One region of the Janibacter cremeus genome, then DNA from elsewhere that is predicted to be linked to it. Evidence: riboswitches for the same ligand, from Rfam matches in the RefSeq annotation. Region 1 holds a riboswitch; the other holds the start of a gene.
The links. Region 1 has a riboswitch for thiamine pyrophosphate ahead of thiC (phosphomethylpyrimidine synthase ThiC). Riboswitches for the same ligand answer to the same signal wherever they lie in the genome.

Region 1 (15,364 bases):
TCAGTGAGGCCGCCGACATCGCGCCGCGGACCTTCTTCAACTACTTCGCCTGCAAGGAGGACGCGCTCGTCACCGACGGCGCGGCCGTGGGCGCGCAGCTGCGTGAGGCGATCATCGGCCGACCCCACGACGAGGCGCCGATCGACTCCCTTCGTGCCGCCGTCATCGACAGTGACCTCGTCGCCGGCATGGAGTCGGGCCGCGAGCAGATGCTGCAGCGCCAGCGCCTCATCCAGTCCGATCCCGCCCTCCTCGCCCGCCAGCTGGCGCAGTTCGCGACGGTCGAGCGGGCCTTCGCCGAGGGCGTCGCCGAGCGCACCGGGCTGGCACCCGACGACCTGCGTCCCGCGACGCTCGCCGCACTCGCGCTGGGGATCGTGCGCGTGGCCGTCCGCCGCTGGACGGTCGACGACTCCCAGTCGCCCACCGACCTCATCGCCGCCGGCTTCGACCTGCTCCAGCACGGCGTGGGTGCCGACGGGGCCAGCGCACGACCCGCCGAAGGAGAGCGCCCCGCGTGACGAAGGACGCCACCCGCTCCGCCCCTGCCGTCCCGCCGAGCGCCGCGGCCAAGGAGGACCCTGCCCGGCCGGTCAACCGCAACGTGGTGCTGGCGGTGCTCGTGTCCGGTGCCTTCGTGATGATCCTCAACCAGACCCTGCTGAACACGGCGCTGCCGGCGTTCATGGCGGACTTCGGGATCACCGCGAGCACGGCCCAGTGGCTGACGACGATCTTCATGCTCGTCAACGGGATCATGATCCCGGTCACCGCGTTCCTCATCAACAAGTTCACGACGCGCGCGCTCTTCTTCACGGCCATGGGGCTCTTCATCGCGGGGACCCTCGCCTGCGCGATCGCCCCGACCTTCCCCGTGCTCCTCGTCGGACGGATCATCCAGGCGAGCGGCGCGGGCATCGTCATCCCGCTGATGCAGACGATCCTCTTCGCGATCTTCCCGCTGGGCAAGCGGGGTCAGGCGATGGGCACCTTCGGGCTGGTCATCGCCTTCGCGCCCGCGATCGGGCCGAGCCTGTCGGGCTGGATCGTCGACCACGTCGACTGGCACGTGCTGTTCTGGATGATGCTGCCCTTCGCGGTCATCGACCTGGCCGTGGCCTACGTCATCCTGCGCAACGTCACCGAGCGGACCCACCCGCGTCTCGACATCGCCTCGATCGTCCTGTCCTCGATCGGCTTCGGTGGGCTGCTCTTCGGTCTCGGTGCCGCCGGCAACGCCAGCTGGACCAGCCCGCAGGTCGCCCTTCCGCTGGTCATCGGCATCGGCACGCTCGTGGTCTTCATCCGCCGTCAGCTGTGGTTGCCGGAGCCGATCCTGGAGTTCCGGGTCCTGCGCTACCCGATGTTCACGCTCAACACCGCGCTGGGCATGTGCGTCTTCATGGTGATGATCGGCGGCATGCTGATCCTGCCGCTCTACATGCAGAACATGAGCGACTACACGGCGATGGAGTCCGGCCTGGCGTTGCTGCCCGGCGCCGCGGTCATGGGTCTGATGTCACCGGTCACCGGGCGGATCTTCGACCGCATCGGCGCGAAGTGGCTGGCCGTCCCCGGCTTCACCCTCCTGACGGTTACGACCTTCATGCTCGCGCGGCTCGACGTCGACACGTCCTTCACCTACATCGCGATCGTCAACACCGTGCGGATGGTCGGCACGGCCATGATCATCATGCCGGTGACCACGGCCGCGCTGAACCAGCTGCCGCCCAAGCTCATCCCGCACGGCACCGCGCTGAACAACACCATGCGCCAGATCGCCGCCGCCGTCGGGACGGCCGTCCTCGTCACCGTCATGGCCACGGCCGCCCGCGACCCCGAGGTCTACGGGAGGGCGGGCCTCATCCACGGCGCGAACGTCTCCTTCGTCGTCGCCGGGGTCCTCGGGATCGTCGGGATCGTCGGCTCCTTCTTCATCAGGGAGAGCGCGCGCCGACGCTGACCCGACCCTCGACTCGTGCCCGGGGGGCGGGTCAGCCGTCGTGCCGGAAGCCGAGCTTGATCGTCACCTGCCAGTCCGCGACGGCGTCCCCGTCGACGTGGCCGCGGATCGACTGCACCTCGAACCAGTCGAGGTTGCGCAGCGTCTTCGACGCCTCGCCGATGGCGTTCTCGACCGCCGCGTCGACGCCGTCCGGCGAGGTGCCGACGATCTCGGTGATGTTGTACGTCCTGTTGGCCATGAGTGCCTCCTGGTCGAGCCGGCGGGGGTGCCGGGAGCAATCACGCTAGTGGAGGACGGCGCCGACGTGCACGGGATGAGCGGGGTCGAGGGAGCCTCGTCCCTCAGCTCACCGAGCCGAGCTCGACGAGGAGGACGCCGGCCATGATCAGCGCGATGCCCAGGACCATGACCCGCGTGAGTGGCTCGCCGAAGAACACCCGTGAGCCGATCGCGGTGAGCGCCACGCCCGCGGCCGCCCAGATCCCGTACGCGACCCCCAGCGGCATGCCCTGGCCCAGGGTCGCGGCCAGCCCGGTGAAGGCGACGAGGTAGCCGGCGCCGACCGCCGTGTACCAGACCGGGCGACCCGTGGCGGCGAGGCGGAGGGAGAGCGTCCCGGCGACCTCCGCGACGACGGCCACGAGGAGGAGGAGCCACGCGGTCACGGGGTCGCCCCGGGTGCGCTGGCGTCCTCGTGGGACCCGAGCTCCACGAGCAGCACGCCGCCGATGATCAGCACGATCCCCGCGCCCATGAGGCCGGTCACGGTCTCGTCGTGGATCACGGCCGACAGGGCCGTCGTCAGCACCACACCGGTGGCCGACCAGATCCCGTACGCCACCCCGATGCCCATCCCGCGGCGCAGGACGGCGGCCAGCAGCACGAAGGCGGCGGTGAACCCCACGGCGACGACGACGTACAGCAGGGGCTGCTCGAGCGCGCCCTTCAGCGAGAGGGAGGCCGTCACCTCGCACACGATCGCGGCGGCGAGCAGGAACCACTTCGTCACGTGCCCCCCGATCCCGCTCGCGACATGGTCGTGATCCTACCGACTGGGTCAGGCGCGAAGCGGCGCCGGCGTGGACGCCGCGCCGGGACCCTTCCTCCCGCGGGTGATCGCGAAGCCGAAGGCGGTGGCCAGCAGGTACATCAGCAGCGAGTACACCGCGCTCGGCATCGCGACCGTCGTGCTGCCGAGGATGCTGATGGCGATGGTGAGGGCGATCGTCGTGTTGTGGATGCCGATCTCCATCGAGGCGGCGATGGCCTGCGCGTGCGACAGGCGCAGCAGGAGCGCCGATCCGTAGCCGATCGTCAGGCTCAGCAGGCAGAAGAGCCCGGTGACCAGCCCGACCTGGGAGAGGTAGTCGAAGATGTTCTCGCGCTCCTGCAGCACCGCGCCGATGATGATCGCGACGAGCACGACGATCGAGAACACCCGCACGGGCCTGTCCGCCCGTGCGGCGAGCTCGGCCCGCCGGCTGCGCACCGCCATCCCGATCGCCACGGGCACGAGGACGAGGGCGACGACGCCGGCGACCTTGCCGAACTGCAGGCCGAGCTCTCCCTCCGCGCCGAAGTGGCGGATTGCGAAGTTCGTGATGAGCGGGATCGTGAAGGCCGCCAGCACCGAGTTGATGGCGGTGAGCGTGATGTTCAGCGCGATGTCGCCGCGGAAGAGGTGGCTGAAGAGGTTCGCCGTCGTTCCGCCCGGCGAGGCCGCGAGCAGCATGACGCCGACCGCGAGCAGCGGGGACAGCCCGAACCCCTTCACCAGGCCGAAGGCCACCACCGGCAGGACCAGCACCTGCACGGCCAGGGCGAGCACGACGGCCCTGGGCTCCCGGCCGATGCGGGCGAAGTCGCCGACGGTCAACGACAGGCCGAGGCCGAACATGATGATGGCCAGGGCGATCGGCAGGCCGACGGTGATCAGTCCGGAGTCCATGGCGGACACCATGCCACAACTGGTTACCTACGAGTAGGGTCATTTCTTGCGGGTGCGTCACCCGACGGCGAGGATGACCCCATGGACGAGGTGAGCGAGCGCGTCGAGCAGGCCTTCGCCCGAACCCCCCGCTCCGGCTTCCTGCCCGAGCGGGAGCGCCACCGTGCGGCCGAGGACGGCCCGGTGGCCATCGGCGACGACCAGACCAACTCCCAGCCCAGCACCGTCGCCGCGATGCTGCGCCTGCTCGACGTGCGCCCAGGGCAGCTCGTGCTCGACGTGGGCAGCGGGTCCGGGTGGACGACGGCACTGCTGGCCGACCTCGTCGGCCCCGAGGGGCAGGTCATCGGTGTCGAGCGCATCCCCCGACTCGTCGAGACCTCCCGTGCGGCGCTCCTCGGTCTCGATCGCCCGTGGGCGCAGGTGCGCCACGCCGACCCGGACGTGCTCGGCGCCCCCGGCAACGCCCCCTTCGCCCGCATCCTCGTCTCCGCGGAGGCGAGGGAGCTGCCCGAGCAGCTCGTCGACCAGCTCGCCCCGGACGGGGTGATGGTCCTCCCGGTCGCGGGGGAGATGCTGCGGGTCGTGGCGCACCCGGAGGGCCCCCGGGTGACGCGGCACGGGCGGTACCGGTTCGTCCCGTTGATCTCCTGATGGAATGCACGAGCGGGTCCCGCCCGTTGACGCCGACATGCGTGCAATCACCTATGACCGATACGGAAACGACGACGAGCTGCGGATGGTCGACCGCCCCGACCCGAAGGTCGGACCGAGCGAGGTGCGCATCCGGGTGACCCGGGCGTCGGTCAACCCCGTCGACTGGAAGGTGATGTCGGGCGGCCTCGACCCGCTCATGGACAGCCACTTCCCGGTGGTCCCCGGGTGGGACGTCGCCGGCGTCGTCGACGAGGTGGGACCGGACGTCCCGGAGTTCGCGCCCGGTGACCGCGTCGCCGCCTACGCCCGCAAGCAGGTCGTCTCCGCCGGCACCTTCGCCGAGTACGTCACCGTCCGCGTCGACGACGTGGCCGCCGTACCCGACGGGGTGACCGACGACGTGGCCGCGGCGCTGCCGCTGGCCGGACTGACCGCCCTGCGCGTCCTGGAGACCCTCGCGGTGACGAAGGGGGACACCCTGCTCGTCCATGCCGCCTCCGGAGGAGTCGGCCACCTCGCCAGCCAGCTCGCGGTCGCCGCGGGTGCGACGGTGATCGGGACCGCATCACCGGCCAACCACGACAAGCTCGCGGCCGTCGGAGCGACGCCCGTCGCCCACGGTGACGGGCTGGCCGACCGGCTCGCCGAGGTGGCGCCGGACGGCGTGGACGCGGTCGCGGACCTCGTCGGCGGTGTCCTCGACGTCTCCCTCGAGGTGCTGCGCGAAGGGGGTCGCCTCGCCTCGGTCGCCGACCCGGCCGTCGAGGAGCACGGTGGCCGCTGGGTCTGGGTGCGCCCGGACGGGGAGCGTCTGGCGCGGCTGCTCGCCGAGGTCGCCGAGGGCCGGCTGCGCGTCGACATCGACCGCGCCTTCCCGCTCGAGCAGGTCCCGGAGGCCTTCGCCCTCAGCCGCGAGGGCGGTGCCCGGGGCAAGCTCGTCATCACCGTCAGCGACGAGGGTGCGGTCCTCGCCTGACCGAGTGGACTCGCGAAGGGCGGGCACCCACCGTTGGTGGGTGCCCGCCCGATTCCCCCCCGGAGATGCGCTCAGGCCCCGGCGTCCGCCATGCAGGCGTCGATGGCCTTCCCGAGACCCTCGTCGAGGGCCGTGAAGTCGGCCTCCCCCAGGTAGCCGAAGGGCTTGGGGGCCTTGCCCTTGTTGTAGTAGGCGCCGCCACCGACGGTGGCCTTGGAGTGGATGAGCGGCACCGACGTCGCGCCGGTCTCCGCCATCCAGTGCTCGACCGCGACGGAGGAGTACCCGGCGCACTCCGGTATCCCGATCTCCTCGGCGATGATCATTGCGCCCAGGTCCGTCAGCGACACCCAGGCCGTGCTGTTGCGGGCCAGCTGCTCGGCCGCCTTGTCGTTCCAGTCGACCTTGTAGCAGTGGTGCGCCGAGGCGGCCGTCGCCGTCCCCAGCGTCAGCGCGGCCGCGCCCGCGATCACCCCGACCGACCGTCGGATGAAGTGGTGTGCCATGACTGTCTCCCCATGTCCCCGTGCCGCCGGACCTCCCGACGGTCTGGGAGCAAGCACACTCCGGACCGCGAGGGTGTGCCATGCGTAGATCTACCCATGGCGGGACGTGGCCAGACCGTCCCCACCATCGAGGAGGCCCATCCGGTGCGCGCGGGTGACGGCGCTCAGGCGGTCGCCGACGCGCAGCTTGCCGTAGATGTTGGACAGGTGCCGGTGCACCGTCCGCTCCGAGCAGCCCGCGAGTCGGGCGATGGTGTGCGCCTTGTGCCCGGCGGCCAGCAGGCGCAGCACCTGGGTCTCGCGGTCGGTCAGGTTCTTCGGGGGCAGGTGCTCGGGCTCGAAGAGCCGGACGAGGCCGGCGACGACGGGCTGCACGGCGCGCAGCAGTGCCAGGTCCGCCTCGTCGTAGTCCGCGCCGTGACGGCCGATGAAGAAGACGACGAACTCGGCGCCCGGCCGCACGGGGAGTGCCGCGACCTGGTTGATCCCCCAGATCTCCATGCTCCCGATGCACTTCGGCGAGCTCTGCCACCGGCCCTGGCCGCCGTAGGCCCGGCCGGCGGTCGTCGGCTCGAGGCTGCCGGCACGGAACCGGTCGATCAGGGGGTCCGGCCCGGCGTCGATGCGCATGTCCGCGCGCATCCGCGCCCGGGCCGAGGGGGAGGCCGACCGGCCGACCGCTCGCACGTCGTAGCCGAGGGGGGCGCCGTGGACCATCAGGCCCGCGCTGGAGCCGAGCCGGTCGATGAGCAGGTCGCTCAGGGCCCCGACTCGGGCATCGGCGGTGCCCGGCGCCTCGACCACTGTGGTGACGAGGTCCACGACCGTGGCGAAGGGATCGCCCCCGCTGTTGGTGACCACGGGGCCATTGTCGTGGCGCCCCGGGGGCAAGTAAAGACGTCATGGGCGAGGTGGACGACTGCTCGTCCACCCGGGTGACCACCGCTGGCACCATGGGGAGCATGGACGCCGCACCACCACCTGCCGAGCCAGACGCCACGGACTGGACCTTCGTGCTCGAGGCCGGGTGCCCCGAGTGCGGGTATGAGCTGCACGACCCCGTCCTGACGGGAGAGCGCCTGCGGGCCGCGGTCCCGCGCTGGGCAGAGGTGCTGGGCCGCCCGGACGTCGCGCGGCGGCCCAGCGAGCACGTGTGGTCCCCGTTGGAGTACGCCAGCCACTCCCGTGACCTCGTGGCGGTGCTCGGTGAGCGCGTCGACGCGATGCTCACGGGGAAGGACCCGGTGCTCCGCGACTACGACGGTGAGGCGGCAGCGGTCCGCGGAGAGTTCTGGGCCAACGAACCGGACGAGGTCGCGCAGCAGATCGCGGTCGGGACCGAGTCCACCGTGGCAGTCCTCGGTCGTGTCGAGGGCGACGACTGGGAGTGCACCGGTCGTCGCGGGGACGGGAGGCCCTTCACCGTCACCGAGATGTGCCGTTACCTGCTCCACGACGTGGAGCACCACCTGCACGACGTCCAGGGCTGATGGGACACGTCCGCGAGGTCGTCGCGACACTGCCCCCAGGGTCCTTCGCCTTCGTCATGGCGACGGGCATCGTCTCGATCGGGATGGACCAGCAGGGCTTCGTCCTCGCCTCCCGCGTCCTGCTCGTCATCGCCCTGGTGGCGTGGGTCCTGCTGCTCCTGGCCCTGGGGACACGGTGCGTGCTGTACCGCGAGCGGGTCATCGCCGACCTGCACGACCCCGTCGTGGCCTTCGGCTTCTTCACCGTCGTCGCCGGCACCGACGTCCTGGCCGTGCGCCTGGTCAACCAGTACTGGCAGGCCAGTGCCGCGATGCTCGCCTTTGCGGCGGTCGTCGGGCTCTTCCTCGGCTACGGCGTCCCCTGGGCCGCTGCCCTCGGACGGGCGGAGCGTCCCGTGCTCCAGCACGTCAACGGCACGTGGTTCATCTGGGTCGTCGCGAGCCAGTCCGTCGCCACCGCGGCGGCGAGCATCGAGCCGCAGGTCACGACGGGTCGGGCCGAGATCGCCGTCCTCGCCGTGGCCACCTGGTCGGTGGGCATCGTGCTGTACGCCGCCTGCGCGGTCTTCGTCGCCCTGCGGATCCTGCTCTACCCCTTCTCCCCGTCCGACCTCAACCCGCCGTACTGGGTCTCGATGGGCGCCATGGCGATCACCGTGGTCGCGGGCGCGAAGATCGTCGAGATGGAGTCGACGCCGATCATCGACGTCACCTCCGGGCTCATCGGCGGCCTGTCCGTGCTCGGCTGGGCCTGGGCGACGTGGTTGATCCCGGTGCTCTTCGCCGTCGGCGTGTGGCGCCACCTGCTGCACCGGATCCCGCTGACCTACGAGGCGACGTGGTGGAGCATCGTCTTCCCCCTGGGCATGTACGCGGTGGCGGGGATGTACATCGGGCGCGCCGACTCCCTTCCCATCGTCGAGGCGATCGGCTCCGCCTGGCTGTGGGTGGGCGCGTCGGCGTGGCTCTACGCGGCCGTGCAGATGGCCCGGTCGTCCTGGCGCCGACGTCATGACGCGGGCGTACGGTCGGTGGCATGACCACCCGTGACCAGGTCCATGTCCGCTCCGTCCGCGACGAGCCCGCCAGTGGCGACGGCCACCGGGTGCTCGTCGACCGGGTGTGGCCCCGGGGCGTGAGCAAGGAGGACGCCGCCCTCGACGACTGGCTCAAGGAGGTCGGGCCGTCCACCGAGCTGCGTCAGTGGTTCGGCCACGACCCGGAGAAGTTCGACGAGTTCGCGAGGCGCTACGAGAAGGAGCTCGCCGGCAACGAGGACTGGCAGACCCTGCAGGACCTCGTCGCCGAGCACGGCCGCGTGACCCTGCTCTTCGGCGCCTCCGACAAGGAGAACAACCAGGCCGTCGTCCTGCGGGACCTGCTCACCCGCTGACCGCACCCCACCGCGGCTGCTCGTGGAAGTGGTGCACCGGCCCCGCGCCGGCCCCGACCGCCAGGTCCTCCCCGTGGCGAAGGGCGTCGGTGAGCCAGTCCTTCGCCTCCCGGACCGCGGGGAGCCAGCCGTCGTGACGGGGGCGAAGGGCGGCGATCGCCGTGCTCAACGTACAGCCGGTGCCGTGGGTGGCCGTGGTCGCGATCCGGGGGGAGCGCAGCTCGACCATGTCACCATCGGCGGCGTCGAGCCACACGTCGACCGACTCCGGCCCCTCCAGGTGGCCGCCCTTGAGCAGCACCCGGCGGGACCCGGCGCCGGCAAGTCGCTGTGCCTGCGTGATCAGACCCTCGCGCGAGGTCGCCGGTTCCTCCTCCAGGAGCACGGCGGCCTCCGGCACGTTCGGTGTGATCACGTCCGCTCGGGCGACGAGCTCGCGCACCGCGGCCACGGCGTCGTCGGCGAGCAGCCGTGAACCCGAGGTCGCGACCATGACCGGGTCCAGGACGACCGGGACGTCCGCGAGCGGGCCCGAGTCGAGCGCCGCGTGCACCGCCTCGACGAGCTCGCTCGAGGCGAGCATGCCCACCTTGACGACGTCGATCGCGACGTCGGCGACGAGGGTGTCGACCTGCGCGCGCACGACGTCGACCGGGACCTCGTGGACGAGCGTGACCCCCCGGGTGGATTGGGCGGTCAGCGCGGTGATGACACAGGTGCCGTAGGCACCGAGCGCGCTCGCGGTCTTCAGGTCCGCCTGGATGCCGGCACCCCCCGAGGGGTCCGAGCCGGCGATGGACAGGACGACCGGGGGGCGGGGGAGGGGGACCGTCATGCGAGCACCGTAACGGTGTGGTTGTATCGAGGGACCCCCGCGGGAGCTCGGGCACGAGCTGAGATCGGACTGTCGCCGTCCGGACCGTCTGAACCTGTCCGGATCATGCCGGCGAAGGAAGAGGAGACGCAGACATGCGCGTACCCCGTGAGTCCGAAGTCCACCCCCAGCACCGTCGGGTCGAGGTCGTCGACCCCAACGACCCGACGGTCCGCGTCCCGGTCACCGCCATCTCGTTGGCACCCGCCCCCGACGGCACCCCCCACGAGGACGTGTACGTCTACCGCACCCGCGGCCCCGGGTCGGACCCGCAGGTCGGGCTGCCCGACCTGCGGGCGCCCTGGATCGAGGGACGCGGTGACGTCGGGACCTACCCCGGTCGTGCTCGCGACCTGGCCGACGACGGCCGCTCGGCCGTGCGCCGCGGAGCGGCCTCCCTGGCCTGGCAGGGACCGGAGCGGACCCCCCTTCGCTCCACGGCGGGGCGCACGGTCACCCAGATGCACTACGCCCGCCGCGGCGAGATCACCGCGGAGATGCGGTTCGTCGCCCTGCGGGAGGGCTGCTCACCGGAGCTGGTGCGGGACGAGGTCGCCGCCGGGCGGGCGATCATCCCGGCCAATGTCAACCACCCCGAGTCGGAGCCGATGGTCATCGGGCGGGCTTTCCTGACCAAGATCAACGCCAACATCGGCAACTCGGCGGTGACCTCGTCCATCGCCGAGGAGGTCGACAAGCTCACCTGGGCCACGCGCTGGGGCGCCGACACGGTCATGGACCTCTCGACGGGCGAGGACATCCACACCACCCGGGAGTGGCTCATCCGCAACAGCCCCGTGCCGATCGGCACCGTCCCGATCTACCAGGCACTGGAGAAGGTCGACGGGCATGCGGAGGCACTCACCTGGGAGGTCTTCCGGGACACCGTCATCGAGCAGTGCGAGCAGGGGGTGGACTACATGACCATCCATGCGGGAGTGCGCCTGCCCTTCGTGCCGATGACGGCCGACCGCGTCACCGGGATCGTCTCCCGCGGCGGCTCGATCATGGCCGGTTGGTGCCTGGCCCACCACGAGGAGTCCTTCCTCTACACCCACTTCGACGAGCTGTGCGAGATCTTCGCCCGCTACGACGTGGCCTTCTCCCTGGGCGACGGGCTGCGGCCCGGGTCGATCGCCGACGCCAACGACGAGGCCCAGCTGGCCGAGCTGCGCACCCTCGGCGAGCTGACGCAGCGGGCGTGGGAGCACGACGTCCAGGTCATGGTCGAGGGGCCCGGGCACGTCCCGATGCACCTGGTGCGGGAGAACGTCGAGCTCGAGCAGGAGTGGTGCCACGGCGCGCCGTTCTACACGCTCGGTCCGCTCGTCACCGACATCGCGCCCGGCTACGACCACATCACCTCGGCCATCGGCGCCGCCGAGATCGCCCGGTACGGCACGGCGATGCTCTGCTACGTCACGCCGAAGGAGCACTTGGGCCTGCCCAACCGGGACGACGTGAAGACCGGTGTCATCACGTACAAGATCGCGGCGCACGCGGCCGACCTGGCCAAGGGACATCCCGGCGCCCGGATGCGCGACGACGCCCTGAGCAAGGCCCGTTTCGAGTTCCGTTGGCACGACCAGTTCGCGCTCTCCCTCGACCCGGAGACCGCGATCGCTTACCACGACGAGACGCTGCCGGCGGAGCCGGCGAAGACCGCGCACTTCTGCTCCATGTGCGGACCGAAGTTCTGCTCGATGCGGATCAGCCAGGACATCCGGGACGCGTACGGCTCGGCGGCCGACCAGCGAGCCCTGATCGAGGCGGGCATGGCGGCGAAGTCGCGGCAGTTCGTCGAGCTCGGGGCCAGCGTCTACGTCCGCCCCGACACCGAGACGCCTGCGCGATGACCCTCGTGCCCGGACTGCCGCCCGCCGGACGGGCCGCCGTGCGCGGGGGCGTCATCGGCAACTACGTCGACCAGCTGAGCATCTTCCTTCCCGTCGTGGTGCTCGCACCCGCCCTGGCGACGCTCGCCGGTCCGCACGCCGGGGTCACCGCCGGTGCGTCGGTCATCGTCGCCACCCTCCTGGGCCGCCCGATCGGGTCCATGGTCTTCGGTCGGCTCTCCGACCGGATCGGGCGCACCCGCACGACCAAGGTGGCCATCGCGGGAACCGCGGCGTGCAGCCTGGCCATCGCGGTGGTCCCGACCCACGAGAGCATCGGCGTGCTCGCCATCAGCACCGTCGTGCTCCTGCGGTTCGTCGGTGGGGTTTTCCTCGCCGGCGAGTACACGTCGGCCATCCCGTTGGCGATGGAGTGGTCGGTGCCCCGGCGCCGGGGCCTCGTCTCCGGCCTGATCATGTCCATGGCCCCGTGGGCGCAGTCGACGATCGCCTTCGTCACCGCCGCCCTCATCGCGCTCCTCGGGCCGGAGACCTACGCCGCGTGGGGATGGCGCCTCGTCTTCGCCGCCGGGGGTGCAGCGGGTCTCGCTCTGCTCGGCTACTACTCCTCCCGCGTCGCAGACGCCCCCGACGTCGTGCGTCAGCGGGAGCGCACGGCCGACGAGGACGCCCCCGCGGCGCTCGGTCTCCGGGCCGTCCTCGGTGGCCACTACGCGGGCGCCTTCTGGCAGATGTTCGGCCTGATGACCGGTCTGTGGCTCATGACCAACATGGTCGTCATCCTCGCCGCCGGTCGGCTCGGGGCCGATGCCGGCCTGACCGGCAGCCGTACCGCGGTCGTCATGGGCGTCGCCGCCGTCGCCCAGGCGCTCGTGATGTCGGTGACCGGCCATCTGTCGACCGTCGTCGGCCGACGACGGTTCTTCATCACGTGGGGGCTCGTCGCCGCCGTCGCGGCACCCCTGCTGTGGTGGGGCACGGTCGCTGCCGGCGTCATCCCCGTCATCGTGGGGATCGCTCTGCTGCAGGTGATCACGGTGTGCGGCTACGGTCCCGTCGGCGCATACCTCTGCGAGCGCTTCCCCGCGCACGTGCGCTCGACCGGGTACGGGACCGCATACTCCCTGTCCATCGTCGCCCCGGCCCTGTGGCCCTGGTGGCTGCCCACGGTCGAGGGCGCCCTGGGCCATGATGGGTCGGTCGCCGCGGTCCTCGTGGTCGGTGGCCTGCTCGTCGCCGGCTGTGGCGCCCTGGGTCCGCGACTGGCCCCGGCGGAGCTGGACCGCGACGTCGAGAGCCTCGCCCGGGCGAGGGACGAGGCCCCGTCGGAGGCGGCGCTCGCCGGTGGTCACTCATGACGGCCGACCTACGCGCCGAGGTCACTACGGCGATCGCCCGGGTGCGGGAGCGCTCGCCCCTGGTGCACGGAGCCATCGGATCGGTGACCCGGGCCCTGGTCGCGGACGGCCTCCTCGCCGCGGGCGCGCGCCCGATGCTCACCGAGAACGTCGCGGAGGCTCCCACGCTCGTCACCGTCGCGGATGCGCTGCTGATCAACCTCGGCTCGTTGAGCGCCGACGGGATGGCCGGCTTCGTCCCCACGGCGCGGGCGGCGCACGAGCGCGGCATCCCGTGGGTGCTCGACCCCACGGCGATCGGGCTCGCGCCGGTGCGCACCCCGATCGCCCACGACCTGTGCGCGCTCGGTCCGACGGTGGTGCGGGGCAACGCCTCCGAGATCCTCACCCTCTCCGGCGGGGGCCGGGGCGGACGGGGCGCCGACAGCACCGCCACCCCCGACGACGCGGCGACCGCGGCCCGCCGCCTGGCCCAGGGACGGTGCATCGTCGCCGTCTCCGGCGAGCGCGACCTCATCACCGACGGAGAGCGCACGATCCGCGTCACGGGCGGATCGGCGATGCTCACCCGGGTCTCCGGGACCGGTTGCCTCCTCGGCGGGCTGACCGCAGCGTTGCTGGCGGTCGCCGCCGGCGGCACGCAGGCGAAGGGGGTCACCCCCTTCGCCTGCGCCGTGGCCGCCACCGCGCTGCTCACCGTGGCCGCCGACCGGGTGGGCGCCATGGGCCCCGGGAGCTTCAGGGTGGCGCTCCTCGACGCGCTCGACGCGGTGAGCGCCGCCGAGGTGGGCGATGGGGTGGGTCTTGCATGGGAGTGACCGACTGGCGCCTCACCCTCGTCACCTCCGGTGACGGCCAGGCGACCGTGACGGCCGCCGCCGCGGCTGCCGCTGCCGGGGCGGGTGTGGTCCAGGTGCGCTGCAAGCACCTGCTGGCCGGCGACCTCCTCACCCTCGTCACGGCCGTCGCCGAGGCCGTCGCCCGGGTGGCGCCCTCGACCCGGGTCCTCGTCAACGACCGGGCCGACGTCGCCCACGCCGCCCGCCGCAGGGGGGTTGCGGTCCACGGCGTCCACCTCGGGCAGGCAGATCTCCCCGTCGCCGAGGCACGCGCGCTCTTGGGGCCCGATGCGATCATCGGCCTGACCGCGGGGACACTCGACCTCGTCCGGCAGGCGGAGTCTCGGCGGGGCGCGGACCGTCCGGACTACCTCGGTTGCGGACCCTTCCGGCCCACCCCGACGAAGGACATCGGGCGTCCGCCGGTCACGCTGGCGGGCTACCCGGCCCGGGTGGCGGCCACGCGTCTGCCGGTGCTGGCCATCGGCGACGTGACCGTCGCGGACGTCCCCGCGCTCGCCGGGACCGGCGTCGCCGGTGTCGCGCTCGTCCGCGAGATCATGGGGGCCGGCGACCCGGCGGCGGTCACCCGCGCCTGTCTGGCGGCGTGGGGACGGTGACTCAGGCCCCCTTCGCCGCCATCTCGTCGTCGACGAAGACCGGTCGGGCCACGCGCAACCCGGCCACGGTGATGCCCACCCCGCTGAGCATGAGCAGCAGGAGCACGACGGTCCACCCGCCCGTGACGGCGCGCAGCACACCGACGACGAGCGGTCCGAGACCGGCGAGCAGGTACCCCACCGGCTGGACGAAGCCCGACAGCTGCGCCGTCACGCGCGGGTCCCGTGACCGGGCGGTGATCAGGGCGATCGCGGTCGGGAAGGCGAAGCCGGACACGCCCAGCAGCGCCGCCCACACCCATGGCAGGGCCGCCGGGGCCAGGAGCAGGCCGAGGTACCCGCTCGAGGCGAGCACACCGAAGGCGATCATCCAGACCGACAGGTGGCGGTCGCGGTCGATGACCGTGGGCATGAGCAGCCCGCCGAGGATCCCGAGCCCGGCGACGATCGAGGTGTACGCCCCGGCGGAGGTCGCCGAGAGCCCGGCGTCGCGGTAGATCTGCGGCAGCCAGCCGAACTGGACGTAGGCATTCATCGACTGGACCGCGAAGAGCGCGGTGAGCGCGATCGCGGTCGGCGAGTGGATCATGCGGCCGTTGACGACGCTGCCGGTCCGTCGGTGCACGCGGTCCTTGGCGCTGATCACCAGCCACGGCACGAGGGCGAGCAGGGCCACGACACCCCACATGCCGAGGGCCCCGCGCCACTGCCCCGGGGCGACCTGCGCCAGGGGAGCGGCGAGGAGCGGGCCCATCGAGCCACCGATGGTCAGGCCCATGCTGTAGACCGTCATCAGGCGCACGCCGCCGTCGAGCGAGTGGGCCTTGATCCACGCCGGGACGAGGACGTTGCCCAGGCCCATGCCGGCCAGGCCGATGGCC
Region 2 (15,364 bases), 1.0 Mb from region 1:
GGCATCAGCACCGGCCGGGGCCAGACGGCGGTCATCGTCCCCTTCGTGATGGTCCAGCTGGCGCTGCTGTCCGTCCTCGTCCTCTTCCTCGTGGCCCAGGCGGCCGTGGACCAGCGGCGGCACGACGTGGCCCTGGTCCGTCTGCGCGGGCGCTCGCGCTCCGGTGCCCGGCGGCTGCTGCTGACCGAGCTGACGATCCCGGTGCTGCTCGGTCTGCCCCTCGGCTTCGTCGCCGCGCTCGGTCTCGCGGTGGCCGTGCGAGCGGTGATGCTGCCGAGCGGGATGCCCTTCGAGGTCCCCGTCAGCGTGCTCCCGTGGCTCCTGGGGGCGCTCGCCGTCTCCGTGCTGGCCGTGTACCTCGCGGCCCGTCCGGTGCTGCGCGAGCCGGTCAACGACCTCCTGCGCTCCGTCCGGCCCCGGTCCGCCGGGAGCTCGCTCGTGGTCGACGTCGTGGTCGTCGTCCTCGCCCTCCTCGGTGTCGGTGGGCTGGCGATCGGTGCCCTCAGCGGCCTGGCCGCACTGGCGACGCCGACCCTGCTGGCCGTCGCCGTCGGGGTCCTCGCGGCGCGCCTCGTCCCCCGGATCGCCGCGCGCCGGGCCCGTGCGGCCGTGCGCCGGGGGCGGGTCGCCGCGGTCATCTCCGGACGCGGCATCGGTCGTCGCCCGGCGGCACGTCGGGTGCTCGTCGTGACGACCGTGGCCTCGGCCATCGCCGTCTTCGGCGCCGATGCGGTGGTGGTCGCCGACCACAACCGGCTCGCCCGGGCCCAGCTCGAGACGGGGGCGCCCGCGGTCGTGACCGTCACCACGGCCACCGCGCCGGCGCTCATGGCCGCAGCGGACACCCTCGAGGAGGTCGGCATCGAGGCCGCCCCCGTGGCCGTGATCCGCCCCCACAGCGAGACGTCGGCGGCGACGATCGCGGTCGACCCGGAGCGGCTGCCGGGAGTGGCGCACCCCTCGACCGTGCCCGCGGCCGGCCTGGACGCGCTCGCGCTCCCCGAGCAGGAGCCGATCATCCTGCCGGCCGGTCCGACGACGGCCACCGTCGAGTGGGACCTCGAGGCCCGTGACAGCAGCGAGCCGCCCGAGCTGCGGGTGGAGATGACCACCCCCGACGGCAGCCGGCGCTCGACCGCCCTGGCGACCCTCGGCCCGAAGGCGCAGGGGCGCACCGAGGTCGACACCTCCCTCTTCTGCTCCGACCGTTGCCGGCTGGCCGGTCTGACCCTGGCCGTCTCGGGGTCGACCGGCTCGCAGGTGCACGGCACTGTCAGCGTCACCGACCTGGCCGTCGGTGGTGAGCCGCTCCCCGTGACCGGCGAGGGCACGTGGAGCTCCAGCCGCGACGAGAGCGGCCTCGGTGTCGACACGAGCACGAAGGGGGACACGCTGCGCCTCGATGTCGGCGCGGCCGACGGTGCGGACGTCTCGACGTCCGTGACCGACGTGCCCCACCCCCTTCCCGCCATCGTCTCGACCGACGATCTCGCGGTCGGCGACGTCAGCGAGGTCATCGACGTCGCCGGTGGCCAGACGCAGATCGAGGTCGCTCGGCACGTGACGGCGCTGCCGTCCGTGACCGATCGGGGGGTGCTGCTCTCCCTTCCCGCGCTGGCCCGCGTCAGCGGCGAGCTGGCGACCCGCGCCGAGAGCCGGATCTGGCTCGCCGATGCCTCGCCCGCGGCCCTGGAGCGGGTGCGCGAGGTGCTCGCCGACGACGGCGTGACGGTCCGCTCCATCGCGACCACGCAGGAGGCCGACCGGGCGTTCGACGAGTCCGCCTCCGGGTGGGGCCTGCAGCTGGCGCTCATCGGTGGCGTCCTGGCGGTGCTCCTCGCCGCGCTCGTGCTGGTGGTCCTCGCCATCACCGGGTGGCGGGCCGCCGTCCGCGACCTCGCTGCCCTGCGGATCAGCGGCGTCCCGCACCGTGACATCGCCCGCGCCCTGCGCACGGAGCACATGGCCGGCGTGGCCGTCGGGGTGCTGCTGGGGGCCGGCACCGCCCTGGTCGGTGCGCGGATCGCGCTGCCGTCGATCCCCTTCTTCACCGAACCGGCCGCCGTCCCCGGGCTCGATCTCTCGCCGGCGTGGCCGGCCGTGCTCGCCGCCACGGCCGGGGTCGCCGTCGTGCTGCTCGTCCTCGCCCTGGTCATCGCGGCCGCGGTGGCGCGGCGGGTCAGCCCCGCCGCCGTCAGGGGCGGGGCGTCATGACCGGGCTGCCGCTGCGCACCCACGGACTGGTGCACATCTACCGGGCCGAGGGCCACGACGTGGCAGCACTCTCCGGGGTCGACCTCACCGTCGCGGCGGGGGAGCGGATCGCGCTGCTCGGTCCGAGCGGCGCGGGGAAGTCGACCCTGCTCGCGCTCTTCGGCGGGCTGCTGCGTCCCAGCGCGGGACGCATCCACATCGGTGACCACGAGCTGTCGGCGATGACGGAGGCCGAGATCGACGCCTTCCGGGCCGGCGACGTCGGCATCATCCTGCAGGGTGCCGAGCGCAATCACCTGCCGTGGCTGAGCACCCGGGGCAACATCGACTTCGCGCAGCAGCCGGCCCGCCGGAGCGGCCGGGAGGTCCCGGCCGTGGACGACCTCGTCGCCCTCCTCGGGCTGACCGACGTCGCGGACGAGAAGCTCGATCGGCTCACCCCCGGGCAGCAGCAGCTGGCCGCACTCGGAGTCGCCCTCGCCGGCGGCCCCGGTCTGCTCCTCGGGGACGAGCCGACGAGCCAGCTCGACCACGAGTCCCGCGACGTCGTCCTCGAGGCCCTCGCCGAGATCGGCCGCACGCTCGGCACGACGGTCGTCGTCGTCACCCACGACCCGGACGTCGCGCGGGCCTTCCCGCGCACGGTGACCATCCGGGACGGGCGTGTCGGGGGTGAGGGCCGCAGTGGCGAGGAGTACTCCGTCGTCGCCGCGGACGGCTCGCTGCCCCTGCCGGCGCCGGCGCTGGACGCCTTCCCTCCCGGGACGCTGGTGCGGGTGCACCGGGGCGAGAACGGGTGGCTGCTGATGCCCGGCGAGGAGGAACGGTGAGGCGGACCACGCGGGCGCGGCCCGCCACGGGGCAGGCACCCGCCGACCTCGTGATCGAGGGGCTGGGGGTGGCCTACGGCGACGTGAGCGCGCTCGGCGACGTCCACGCGACCGCCCGCGCCGGGGAGGTCACCGCGGTCACGGGCCACTCCGGTGCGGGGAAGACCTCACTGCTGTGGGCCGTCGGGGGCCTGCTCGCGCCCGACCGGACCGACGGCACCGTGTCGCTCGGCGCCCGGACCCTCGAGGACGAGGAGTCGGCCCGGGCGGCGGGCGCCGTGCTCATCCCGCAGGGCAGCGCCCTGGCGGAGGTGCTCACGGCCCGCGACAACGTCACCGTCCCGCTCCTGGCGGCCGGGACGGCCGGCGCCGATGCGATGAGGCGGGCCGACGAGGCGCTCGCGGCGGTCGGCCTGGGAGAGCACGGCAGCCACCTCGCCGAGGAGCTGTCCGGTGGGCAGCGCCAGCGGGTGGCCGTCGCCCGCGGACTGGCCCTGGCCTCCCTTCGCCTGGACGAAGGGGGTGTGCTCCTCCTCGCCGACGAGCCCACCTCCGAGCTCGACCACGACACCCGCGAGCGGGTGGTCGCGCTGCTGCAGGAGGTCGCCCGACGTGGCGGGATCGTCCTGCTGGCGACCCATGACCCCGAGGTCGCCGAGGTGGCCCACGCGGTCTGGCGCCTCGACGACGGCCACCTCACCCCCGCAACTGCTTAGGCTCCTGCGAAGGGGGAGGCGCCCACCTCGCAACTGCTTAGGCTCCTGCGAAGGGGGAGGTGCCCACCTCGCAACTGCTTGGGCTCCTGCGCGTCAGGGGGTGAGCAGGATCTTGCCGATGTGGCCGCTGGCCTCGAGCTCACGGTGCGCGTCGGCCGCCCGGTCCAGCGGGTGGGTGCCCTGGATGATCGGGCGGACAGCGCCGTCGTCGATGAGTGGCCACACGTGCTCGCGCACGGCGGCGACGATGGTGGCCTTCTCCTCGGGCGGACGGGCCCGCAGCGAGGTCGCGATGACGGCGGCACGCTTGCTCAGCATCTTCCCGAGGTCGAGCTCACCCGTGCGACCGCCCATGAGTCCGATGACGACCAGCCGGCCGTTCGTTGCCAGGAGGTCGACATTGCGGGGCAGGTACTTCGCGCCCATGACGTCGAGGATGACGTCCGCGCCGTGCCCGTCGGTCGCGCTCCGGACCTCCTCGACGAAGTCCTGCTCGCGGTAGTTGACCGCGATGTCCGCGCCGAGCTCGCGACAGAAGGCCAGCTTCTCCTCGGTGCCGGCGGTCACGGCGACCGTGGCTCCGGCGGCCTTGGCCAGCTGGATCGCCATCGTGCCGATGCCCGAGGAGCCGCCGTGGACGAGGAAGACCTCACCCGGCTGCAGGTTCGCGGTCATGAAGACGTTGGACCAGACCGTGCAGGCCACCTCGGGCAGCCCGGCCGCATCGCGCACGGAGACACCCCGGGGGACCGGCAGCAGCTGGGCGGCCGGCACGAGGACCTGCTCGGCGTAGCCGCCGCCGTCGACGAGCGCGCAGACCTCGTCGCCGACGGACCAGCCCTCGACGTCGGGGCCGACCTCGCGGACCGTGCCCGAGACCTCCAGACCGGGAAGGGGGGAGGCCCCCTTCGGCGGGGGGTAGAGCCCCTTGCGTTGCATGATGTCGGCCCGGTTGACCCCCGCGGCGACCGTGTCGACGACGACCTGCCCCGACTGCGGGCGGGGGTCGTCGACCTCGGTGGCCTGCAGGACGTCGGCGTCCCCGGGCTTGGTGATCGAGATGCCCCGCACGTCAGGAGCGCTTGCGGCTGTGCTTGCTGATCTCGTCGGCGTTGCGACCGCCTTCGCTCAGCTCCTCCTCGATGTCCTCGCGCATCGGCTTGGGCAGGTGGCCCGCCGAGCGCTGGTAGATCGCCGCTGCCTGGCGGGTGGTGAAGGTCCTGGCCAGACCTGCTGCCACCCCCGCCAGGGCCGCGTAGGCCAGCGCCTCGCGGAACGGGATGTCCGGATTGGTCGGGTCGATCTCGGAGTCGTGACCGGCCTTCTTCCAGATGATCGTGATGACCTTCTTCGACACGATGCCGGCGACGATCGCCGACCCCGTGCCGAGCAGCTTCCAGACCATGTTGCCCACGTCGGTCGTCCCTTCGTCTCGGGAAGGCGCAGCGGGTGCCGCGCCAAGTACTCGTCGTGCACAACACTGCCACAGGACGGGCCGCGAGCACTGGCCATCGCGCGCACAGCGGGTATGCTGGAGGGGCACGACAGGGGAGCGCACAGCGCTGAGAGTGCGGGCAACCGCAGACCCTCGTACCTGATCCGGTTCGCACCGGCGTAGGGAGTCGAGTCTCAAGGGCCCTCGTCGATGCCGAGGTCCCCGGGCCGCGGTCATCGGCGACGGGAACCCTCCCTGTGGGTTCATCGACACAGGAGAAGCACCCACATGACCACCACCAAGCCGACGGACCACGTCCGTGCCGGCACCGTCCGCGCCACCCGTCCGTTGATGGGCTGGCGCACCGTCGACCTGCTGACCGTCGCCTTCCTCGGCGTCGCCTTCGGCGTCGCCTACTGGGGCTACGGCCTCCTCTACAACGGCCCGATCTCCGCGCTCGGACTGGCCTTCCAGCCGCTCTTCGGTCTCTTCGTCGGCTTCTGGTTCATCGCCGGCATCGTCGGGGGGCTCGTCATCCGCCGTCCCGGCGCGGCCCTGGCCTGCGAGCTCATCGCCGCGACCGTCTCCGCGCTCTTCGGCAACCAGTGGGGCGTGACGACGATCGTCTCCGGCCTCGCCCAGGGCATCGGCGCCGAGCTGGCCTTCGCGATCTTCGCCTACGCGTCCTTCGGCCCGATGGTCGCCCTCCTGTCCGGTGCCCTCTCGGCGCCGCTGGAGTGGCTCTACGAGATCGGGACCTACTTCCCCGACTGGACCTGGACGTGGAAGCTGGCCTACCTGCCGCTCATGGTCGTCTCCGGCATCGTCATCGCCGGCCTCGGTGGCTGGCTGCTCACCCGGGCGCTCGCCCGAGCCGGCGCGCTCAACCCCTTCCCGCCGGGCCAGGAGGTCCTGGAGCAGAGGGCGGTCTGACCGCGGTGACCGTGACACGTCGCCCGCCCGCTCCGCCGGGTGGGGGTGTGCCCGCCGAGGAGTCCTCCGCGCGCACACCCCCACCCGTCGAGGGCGGTGCGGTCGAGGTCCGCGGCCTGACCTGGCGCCCGATGGGCCGTCGGGAGCCGGTGCTGCGCGACCTCGACCTGACCGTGCCCGCGGGCCAGCGGGTGCTGCTCGTCGGCCCGAGCGGGTCGGGCAAGTCCACCCTGCTGCGGGCCCTCGCGGGTCTGCTGCTCACCGTCGACTCGGGAGACCTCTCCGGCACCGTGCGCCTCGACGGGCACGCACCGGGCGAGCGGCCGGGGTCGGTCGGGCTGGTCCTGCAGGAGCCCGGCTCCGGCACCGTCGCCGCCACGGTCGGCCGCGACGTCGCCTTCGGCCTGGAGAACATCGCCCTGCCCGCGGAGGAGATGCCACCGCGCGTGACGGCTGCGCTCGAGAGGGTCGGCCTGGGCCACCTGCCGCTGGACACGCCGACCCACACCCTCTCGGGCGGGCAGACCCAGCGCCTCGCCCTCGCCGGGGCCCTCGCGCTGCGACCGTCCCTGCTGCTGCTCGACGAGCCGACCGCGATGCTCGACGATGCGACCGGCGCGGAGGTACGCGATGCCGTCATCGCCGCCGGCGAGGGGCTGACCACCGTCCTCGTCGAGCACCGCATCGGGCCCTGGGTCGACCTCGTCGACCGGATCGTCGTCCTCGACGTCGACGGCCGCATCCGCCACGACGGCGCCCCGGGACGGGTGCTCACCGAGCACCACGACGAGCTCGTGGCCGGCGGCATCTGGGTCCCGGGTGCCCCTGCGCCGGAGCCGGCGGCCATCGACCTCGGGCCGGTGCACCGGCCGCAGCCCGCGGGCACCGCCCTCGTCACCGCCGAGCCGTTGCGCGTCGAGCGGCGTCGTACCCGCCTCGACGGCAGCACGGAGGTCATGACCGCCCTGGCCACGGACGAGACCCTCACCGCCACCGCAGGCCGGACCACCGCGCTCGTCGGGCCCAGCGGCGGCGGCAAGAGCACCTGGCTGGCGGCGACGGCCGGGCTGCTGCCCCCTTCGTCAGGCCGGGTGGTGACGCACGACGGGCGCGACGTCGCGGACCTGCCGGCCGAGGAGGTCGCCGGCCGCCTCGGCTGGGTCCCGCAGTGGAGCTCCAGCGCGCTGCTCGCGCGCACCGTCCTCGAAGAGGTCATGCTCACCGGCCGCACACTCGGCACGCAGGACGAAGAACGGGCCCGTCACCTCCTCGAGGCGCTCGGCCTGGCCCACCTGGAGCGGGCCGACCCGCAGACGCTCTCCGGTGGTGAGCAGCGCCGCCTGGCGGTTGCCGCGGCACTGGCCCACGGCCCCGGGGTCGTCCTCGCCGACGAGCCCACGGTCGGGCAGGACCGCGGCACCTGGGCGGCCGTCGTCGGACTGCTGGCCGCCCACCGTGAGCGGGGCGGGGCGGTCGTCACCGCGACGCACGACCCCGACCTCGTCCGGCTCGCGGACGAGGTGCACACGGTCCTGCCCCCGCCGCCGCGCGAGGCGCCGCCACGCCCGCGGGCCGTGCTCTCGGCGTGCGGGCCGCTGTCCCTCTTCGCCGCTGCCGCCCTGCCGATCGTCGCGGCGGTGCTCTCGCCGGGGTGGCGGACGTCGCTCGTCGTCCTCGCCTTCCTCACGCTCGGCGCACTCGTCGGCCTCGCGAACATCCCCGGCACCGGACGCGGCTGGACCGTCGCCGGCCGCTGGCGTGGTCTGGCGATCCGCCTCGTGCCCGCGCTGCTCGGCGGCCTCGGCGTCGGTTGGTCGACGTGGCTGCTCGGCACCCAGGACGTCGGCGACGCGCTCTCGGCGGCGACGCGCATGCTCGTCATCGTCGTGCCGTCGGCGATCACCCTCGCCTTCATCGACCCCGACGACCTCGCCGACCACCTCGGCCAGCGCCTGCGGCTGCCACCCCGGCCGGTCGTGGCCATCGGTGCTGCCCTGCAACGGATCCAGTCCTTCGGGGCGGCGTGGACCGAGGTCGGCTGGGCGCGACGGCTGCGGGGCCGGGGCGTCAGCTGGCGGCACCCGCGCAGCGTGGTCGCGTACCTGTGGTCCTCCACGATGGGGATGTTGCTGCGCTCGCTCGGCTCGGCCGCGACCCTCGCGGTCGCGATGGACGCGCGCGGGTTCGCCTCGGCCGGGCGCCGGACCTGGGCGACCCGGGCCCCGTGGCGGCTGGGGGACACGCTCGTCGTCCTCCTGGCGTGCGTGCCGATCGCCATCGTCGTGCTGTCCTGACTTCGCGGTCGAAGGACGCGGGGCGGCCCTTGGCGCAAAGCCCGCACGACCGGTTGCAGCCGTCACCCGGGTGCACAGTGCGGGCTTCGGCCTGAGCCGGGCCACACCCGCCCCCTTCGCCCGCTCCGTCCTCGACCGACGGCGCGACAGAGGGCACGATGGAGGCATGGCACGCCTGCTCGTCGTCCACCACAGCCCGACCCGCTCGACCAAGGCGCTGCTCGACGCGGCGCTCGAGGGCGCGCGACACCCCGACATCGAGGGGGTGGAGGTGGAGGTGATCCCCGCGCTCGAGGCCACCGCCGACGACGTCCTCGCCGCCGACGGCTACCTGCTCGGGACGCCGGCGAACTTCGGCTACATGTCCGGGGCGCTCAAGCACTTCTTCGACTCGACCTTCCTCCAGGTCGGCGGCGCCCTCGACGACTCCGGGGGCGCGGGGGAGGGACAGGCCGGGCCGACCGCCAAGCGGCCCTTCGGGCTGTGGGTCCACGGCCGCTACGACGTCACCGGCGCCGTCCGCGCGGTTACCTCGATCGTCTCGGCGCTGGAGTGGAAGCAGGCGGCGGAGGTCCTCGAGGTCCTCGGCGACGTCGACGAGGACGCCACCGACCGCGCCACCGAGCTGGGCGGCACCCTCTCCGCGCTGCTGAGCAGCTGACGAGGGCCCCTGCCGGGGCTGCCCGGGCAGCCGACGAGGCCCCGCCGCGCTGCCGAGCAGCTGACGAGGCCCCGTCGTAACCGGCTCACTCCTCGAGGCCGCACCGCTCGTCCAGCTGCGCGTCCCGTCCCGGATCGACCATGACGGTCGGCTTCGGGCCACGGATGTCGAAGGTCGCCACGAGCGTCAACGGCTCGTCCGAGTAGTTGCGGGCCGTGTGCGCCGACCGGGGCGGCTGGAAGGCCGTACCCGTGGGCTGGCTCAGCCGCCGGCAGCCCGTGGTGAGAAGGGTCAGCTCCCCGCCCCCTGCGACGATGACGTACACCTGCCCGGGGTGCGTGTGCCAGTCCACACCGCCGCCCGGCGGGATGTGGATCTTCGCCGCGACGGTGGTGCGGTTGCTTCTCGCCGACCCCTTGGCCACGAGCTCGACCCGGTGACTCGGCGCGGCTGCGGCGCCGCTCTGGCCGAGCGAGGCGTCGTAGGCCGCCGCAGCGACACCCGCGGCCACCACCGACGGCGGGGGAGGGTCGATGCCGTGGAGCTCCGGTTCGCGCGCCTGGGCGGAGGTGGCCCCCGATAGCACGAGCCCGACGAGCGCCGCGGCGGTGATGATGCCCTTGGTTGGACTGTGCCTGTTCATGATCGTGTCCCTTGCTTCCCGAGCGACGCACCGTGCATCGCTCTTCGAGCGTGCGCCTGTGCCGGTCGGCGCACCATCTGCGGAATTGCGTGGTGCCGGACCGGCGCGAGGAGGACACTGAAAAGTGGTGGGGCACTCGTGGGGAGGCGCGGCATGAGCACACTGACGACCGAGGGCGACCTCCTGCTCATGGCTGAGCCACTGCAGGTGGTGACCGGTGAGGTCGGGTTGCCGACCCCGCTCCTGGAGGCTCTCTACCAGCTGGCCCCCTGTGACCTCATCAGCTTCAACCGGATGGACTCGGTGGCCCGCGCGCACGCCTGGCAGCAGGAGTACGACGGGGTCCGGACGACCCTCTTCCCTGCGCAGGCGGATGCCGAGGACGATCCGTTCTGGCAGCACTACTGGAGGTCACCGTGCAGCCTGTGCGACCGCACCGGCGACCTGGCGTCGGTGACGCTGACCGGGGACGTGGAGTCCGATCGCGAGTACCACGCCTCGCCCATGTACGTCGAGTACCTCGCGCAGTTCCCCGTGGAGCACGAGATGATGATGGTGCTGCCCGACGGCGGCCCGGGACGCACGCTGCGCCTGCTCTTCAGCCGAGGGCGAGGGTCGGGCTTCACCGAGCGGGATCGCTTCTACCTGCAGCTGCTGCGACCGCACATCGCCCGGGCCTTCGCGCGCGGTCAGGCGGCGCAGCACACGACTCCCGGGCTCACCCGGCGCCAGGTCGACATCCTGGGCCACGTCCGACTCGGGCGCACCAACCACCAGATCGGTCGTCGACTCGGGATCTCGGAGGGCACCGTCCGCACCCACCTGCGGGACATCTTCGAGCGGCTCGACGTGTCGTCGCGCACCGCGGCCGTCCTGCGGGCGGAGGAGGTCCTCGGCGCACCGCCGGTCGCGGTAGCGGACCTCATCCGGTGACGCCGGGGCAGTGCCCCTGCGCCACCCCCGACGGACGAAGGGGGACCCCACCGAGAGCGATGGGGTCCCCCTTCGTGCCCTGCCGGGGCTCAGGCGTGACGTGCGGTGTAACGGCTGTGGCGGGGGGCGTAGCGCGCGTTGGCGCGGCGCAGCGCAGCGGCCGCGACGACGACGAGCAGCGCGTAGGCCGCGATGGCCATCCAGCCCCCGACGAGGCCGACGGCGATGCCGATGGCGACCACGGAGACGACGACGCAACAGACGGCGATGAGGTTGCGGCGGACCGCCGCGATGGACTCGGGCGACGCGTGACGGCTGCGCAGGCTGTGTCCGACCGGGGGGACGACCCGCTCGAGGTCACTCTCCGGCACGGTCTCGGCCTCGGCCGGGGCGGCGTCGATCGTCGGGACGGTGGCCACCCGGGCCGCGGTCGTGGCGCCGACGGCCTGCGTCGTGGACGCGACCGGGTCCTTGCCGGGGGAGGCGGACTCCTCGACGGCGTCACGGAAGGCGAGGGTGGGGATGAGCGCGGTCTCGACCACGTCGTCATCCGTCGCGAGCATCGCCTCCAGGTCCTCGGCCGGAACGGTGCGCGCCCGGGAGACGGACGGCAGGGCGGTGGGGCCCGAGGTGGACGGCGTGGTGCTCGTGGTGCTCATGTGAACAACTATCTCTTGCGCTGAAAGCGAATTCGTGCATGTCAGTCGTGCGGGCGTGTCTCGAGGTCGGCGACCTTCTCGGTGGCCCGGGCGACCTCCTCCTCGAGTCGATCGACGTCGGCGGCGGCCGCCTCGAGGGCCGCGAGCGCCTCTGAGTGGGCGAGCCGCGCGGCGCCCAGGGCCCGCTCGTGCTCCCGCAGGCTCTCCCTGGCCTCGGCGAGCTCACGCTCGCGCGCGCGTTCCGCCGCTGCATCGGCTGTCGCCTTGGCCTCCGCCGCTGCGTGGGCGTCCTGGACGTCCTCTGCCTCCTGGGCATCCTCGCCCTTCTCGCCGTCCTCGGCCTCCGCGTCCTCGAGCTCGTCGCCCTCCGTGCCCTCTGGGTCGTCCTCGCCCTCCGGCAACGGCGGGACGAGCCGCAGCACCGCCACCGCGTCGTCGAGCTCGACCTCGCCGAAACCGGCGTAGGCCAGCGGCCGCAGCAGCCGTCCGGACGCGAGAGCGTCCCCGCTGGCCGGGTCCGCGAGAGCGGCCACCGCCGTCGAGGAGACCCCGTCGACCGCGCTCCCGCCGAAGGACGTGCCCGTCTCCTCCCCGCACCGGCGGGCCGCCGCGACGAGGGCCTCGATCGCCTCGCGGCGCTCCGGCCTCGCCGCGGAGAGGGCGGCTCCGTCCCCCTTCGCCTGGGCGGTGCGCATCCGCTCGCCGAGGTCGAGCAGGTCGGCGACCACCTCCGGCTCGGTGCGGGCGACCCGGTTGAGCAGCCACGCGACGACGGTCGGCTTGCGCAGGGTCTTCAGCTCACCGACGAGGTCGGGCGCCTCCTCCTTGGCCCGTGCCACGAGTCGGGTGCGCACGGCGACGAAGTCCGCCAGTGGCGCCCCGTAGAGCTCGTCCACCGCCTCGGCCAGGTCCATGACGCCGATCCTGTCAGCCGTGGGCCTCGGCGATCCGGGTGAGGCGCTCATGGCGGGCGGCCCAGCCCCCTTCGTCGAGCTCCGGCAGGTTGTCGCCGGGTGCGCGGTAGCCGGTGGCGCCGTCGATCTCCTCGCGCAGGATGTCGGCCTGGCCGGCGTGGCGGGCCTCCTCCTGGATGAGGTGGACGAGGATCTGCTGGAGCGTCACGGTGTTGCCGGGGCGCCACCACGGGACCGATCCGGACGCGTCGAGGGGCAGCGCCTCGATCGTCGCGTCCGCGTGGGCGAAGCAGGCCTCGACCCACTCGACCACCTCGGCCATCGACTCGTCCTCGGTCGCGAACAGGTCCGTGTCGTCCTCCACCGAGACCCCCGACGCGTCCCACGGCTGCGGCAGGTCGCTCGGCCGGCCGAAGGTCTCCCCGAAGTAGCCCAGCTCGCACGAGCCGACGTGCTTGTACAGACCGAGCAGATTGGTGCCGGTGGGGGTGCGGGGGAGTCGTGCGTCCCGCTCGGACAACCCCTCCAGCTTGAGGCGAAGGGCGTCCCGCTGGCCCCGGAGGGCCGCGTGCAGGATCGTCTTCTGGTCGTCGGTCATCGCTGCTCCTCGCGGGTCGGGTGCGTCCACCCTCCCACCGCCCGGCCGCGCACACCACGGGATCGCCGGAGCGTCCAGCGACCGTCCAGCCACCACCGCCCGGTCTCCCAGCCGGATCGCCTAGATTCTCTCCCGATGACCTCTGTCCCACGCCCCTTGCCGTGGATCATCGGCCTCACGGCGCTGCTCGGGGCCGGCTCCCTGCTGGCCTCGGGCCTGCAGGACGTGCGCGCGGAGATGACGGGGGCGCCTGCCTTCGCCTTCCTCCGCTGGAACCTCTTCCTCGCCTGGGTGCCGTACGTCGTGGCGCTCGTCCTCGTGTTGTTGAACCGGGTGCGGGCGCCGGGGTGGCTCCTGGCGGTCCCGGGTGTGGTGTGGCTGCTCTTCCTGCCCAATGCGCCGTACATCCTCACCGACTTCATCCACCTCGGGGCGATCCCGGGTGCGCCGGTGTGGTTCGACGCCCTGCTCATCGGTGCCTTCGCCGGTACCGGGTTGCTGCTCGGGATGGCCTCGCTGCTGCTGGTGCACGACGTGGTGGGGTCGCGACTCGGGGCAGTGGCCGGGTGGGTGCTGGCCATCGGTTCGCTGGCGCTGTCGTCGGTCGGGATCTACCTGGGCCGATTCCCGCGGTTCAACTCCTGGGACGTGCTCACCAACCCGGAGGGACTCGTCGGCATCGTGCTCCACCGGCTCGGCGACCCGCTCGGCAACCCCTTCCTGCTGAGCTTCGCTACCGCCATGACCGCCGGGCTCGTCATGTCCTACCTCGTGACGTGGACGCTCGGCCGGCTCGTCGTACGGCGGCCGATCGGGCGCGAATCCGGGGCGGCGTAACCCCCCGCTGGAGCCTCGTCCGGCTCTAGGCTGATAACGCGTCGACCGACGCAGATCCTCTCGTGATCGCGGATCCTTACAGGATGGATGGAGCCACATGGACGCCAAGCCAGTCATTGTCGGAGTCGACGGGTCCCAGGACTGCGTCCGGGCCACGAAGTGGGCGGCGGAGTACGCCAAGTACGTCGGGGCGCCGCTCCAGGTCGTGATCGCCTGGGAGGTGACCACGCTCTACGACGAGACGTTCTCCAGCAAGTGGGACCACACCGCCGTCGAGAAGAAGCACCGTGAGGTGGCCGACAAGGTCGTGAGCGAGGCGCTCGGCGACGGCGCGCAGGCCGACGTGCGCGTCGAGCACGGCAACGCCTCGGAGGTGATGGTCCGCGCCTCCCACGATGCGCAGCTCATCGTCGTCGGCAGCCGTGGGCACGGTGGGTTCACCGGCATGCTGCTGGGCTCGGTGAGCCAGCACCTCGTCACCCACGCGCGGTGCCCGGTCACCGTCCTGCCGCACGAGAAGACCAAGAAGTAGGAGCGGTTCGCTGGCCCACCCCTACTACGTGCGGTAGTATTGATACCGGGCGGGTGGTTCCGATCCGATGGGATCGGCAGGGCCGGCTCCGACCCGACGGAGGTGCACACCTTCGTCACGACACGGCAGGAGGGGCGACATGGCAGTGGAACCGATCATCGTCGGCATCGATGGGTCTGCGGACTCCGTCCGGGCGCTGACGTGGGCGGCGGAGTACGCCCGACTGGTGGACGCACCCCTCGTGGGCCTCGTCGCCTGGCAGCTGGAGCCCGTCTACGGGTACATGGCGATGACCAACTGGGAGACAGCCGAGTCCGTGGAGGGGGAGGCCCGCGAGATGCTGGCCGAGACCATCCGCACCACCTTGGGGGAGGACGCGCAGATCGAGCATCGCAGCGTGCGGGGGCACCCGGCGCAGGTGCTCGTCGAGGCATCGCACGATGCGCAGCTCGTGGTCGTGGGCAGCCGCGGCCACGGAGGCTTCACCGGGATGCTGCTGGGTTCGGTGAGCCAGCACGTCGTCACCCACGCGCGCTGCGCCGTCACAGTGATGCCGCACGAGGACCAGCACAAGAAGTAGGCGCCCAGCGCCCTCGACGGTGCGGGAGCGACCCGGGTGCGGTCGCTCCCGCACTGCTGTCCCCACGGTCCCGGCAGTGGCCGCACGGGCGGTGATTCGTCGCACCATCCGGCGGATGGCAGAGTACCGAGGGTGACTACCCGGGCCGCGACCGTGCAGGAGCGACCCCCCGTCCCCCGGGAGATCCTCGTCCTGGTGGCCGCGGCGTTCGTCATCGCCGTCGGCTTCGGGTTGATCTCCCCGGTGCTGCCGCAGTTCGCCCAGAGCTTCGATGTCACGGTCGCCGCCGCGACGGTCATCGTCTCCGCCTTCGCCTTCTTCCGTCTGCTCTTCGCGCCCGCGGGAGGCGTGCTGGTCACCAGGCTGGGCGAGCGACCGGTCTACCTCATGGGGCTGATCATCGTCGCGGTGTCGACGGGTGCCTCCGCGTTCGCGCAGTCGTACTGGCAGCTGCTGATCTTCCGCTCCCTCGGTGGCATCGGCTCGACGATGTTCACGGTCTCGGCGATGGCCCTGCTCGTGCGGATGGCCCCGCCGGTGATCCGTGGGAAGGTCTCGTCGCTGTACGGCAGCGCCTTCCTCATC

Region 2: another riboswitch for thiamine pyrophosphate. It lies ahead of O9K63_RS10840 (ECF transporter S component); the one in region 1 lies ahead of thiC (phosphomethylpyrimidine synthase ThiC).

What each region holds. Positions count from the first base shown of each region.
Region 1 covers NZ_CP115184.1:3,306,170-3,321,533, forward strand. The annotation lists gene O9K63_RS15860 (TetR family transcriptional regulator) at 1-521, shown strand, start outside; gene O9K63_RS15865 (MDR family MFS transporter) at 518-1,963, shown strand; gene O9K63_RS15870 (dodecin) at 1,995-2,204, opposite strand; gene O9K63_RS15875 (DMT family transporter) at 2,308-2,631, opposite strand; gene O9K63_RS15880 (DMT family transporter) at 2,628-2,975, opposite strand; gene O9K63_RS15885 (bile acid:sodium symporter family protein) at 3,024-3,914, opposite strand; gene O9K63_RS15890 (protein-L-isoaspartate O-methyltransferase family protein) at 3,996-4,568, shown strand; gene O9K63_RS15895 (NADP-dependent oxidoreductase) at 4,606-5,547, shown strand; gene O9K63_RS15900 (hypothetical protein) at 5,619-6,053, opposite strand; gene O9K63_RS15905 (helix-turn-helix domain-containing protein) at 6,144-6,914, opposite strand; gene O9K63_RS15910 (DinB family protein) at 7,016-7,543, shown strand; gene O9K63_RS15915 (tellurite resistance/C4-dicarboxylate transporter family protein) at 7,543-8,583, shown strand; gene O9K63_RS15920 (DUF488 domain-containing protein) at 8,580-8,936, shown strand; gene thiD (bifunctional hydroxymethylpyrimidine kinase/phosphomethylpyrimidine kinase) at 8,926-9,771, opposite strand; TPP riboswitch at 9,801-9,908, shown strand; gene thiC (phosphomethylpyrimidine synthase ThiC) at 9,906-11,666, shown strand; gene O9K63_RS15935 (MFS transporter) at 11,663-13,024, shown strand; gene O9K63_RS15940 (hydroxyethylthiazole kinase) at 13,021-13,842, shown strand; gene O9K63_RS15945 (thiamine phosphate synthase) at 13,833-14,483, shown strand; gene O9K63_RS15950 (MFS transporter) at 14,485-15,364, opposite strand, start outside.
Region 2 covers NZ_CP115184.1:2,283,621-2,298,984, reverse strand. The annotation lists gene O9K63_RS10865 (FtsX-like permease family protein) at 1-2,214, shown strand, start outside; gene O9K63_RS10860 (ABC transporter ATP-binding protein) at 2,211-3,044, shown strand; gene O9K63_RS10855 (ABC transporter ATP-binding protein) at 3,041-3,760, shown strand; gene O9K63_RS10850 (NAD(P)H-quinone oxidoreductase) at 3,854-4,831, opposite strand; gene O9K63_RS10845 (DUF4235 domain-containing protein) at 4,833-5,165, opposite strand; TPP riboswitch at 5,297-5,398, shown strand; gene O9K63_RS10840 (ECF transporter S component) at 5,484-6,128, shown strand; gene O9K63_RS10835 (ATP-binding cassette domain-containing protein) at 6,176-8,422, shown strand; gene O9K63_RS10830 (flavodoxin family protein) at 8,589-9,083, shown strand; gene O9K63_RS10825 (cupin domain-containing protein) at 9,169-9,726, opposite strand; gene O9K63_RS10820 (helix-turn-helix transcriptional regulator) at 9,880-10,659, shown strand; gene O9K63_RS10815 (hypothetical protein) at 10,749-11,318, opposite strand; gene O9K63_RS10810 (hypothetical protein) at 11,360-12,232, opposite strand; gene O9K63_RS10805 (DinB family protein) at 12,246-12,830, opposite strand; gene O9K63_RS10800 (DUF1361 domain-containing protein) at 12,966-13,667, shown strand; gene O9K63_RS10795 (universal stress protein) at 13,765-14,199, shown strand; gene O9K63_RS10790 (universal stress protein) at 14,339-14,779, shown strand; gene O9K63_RS10785 (MFS transporter) at 14,912-15,364, shown strand, end outside.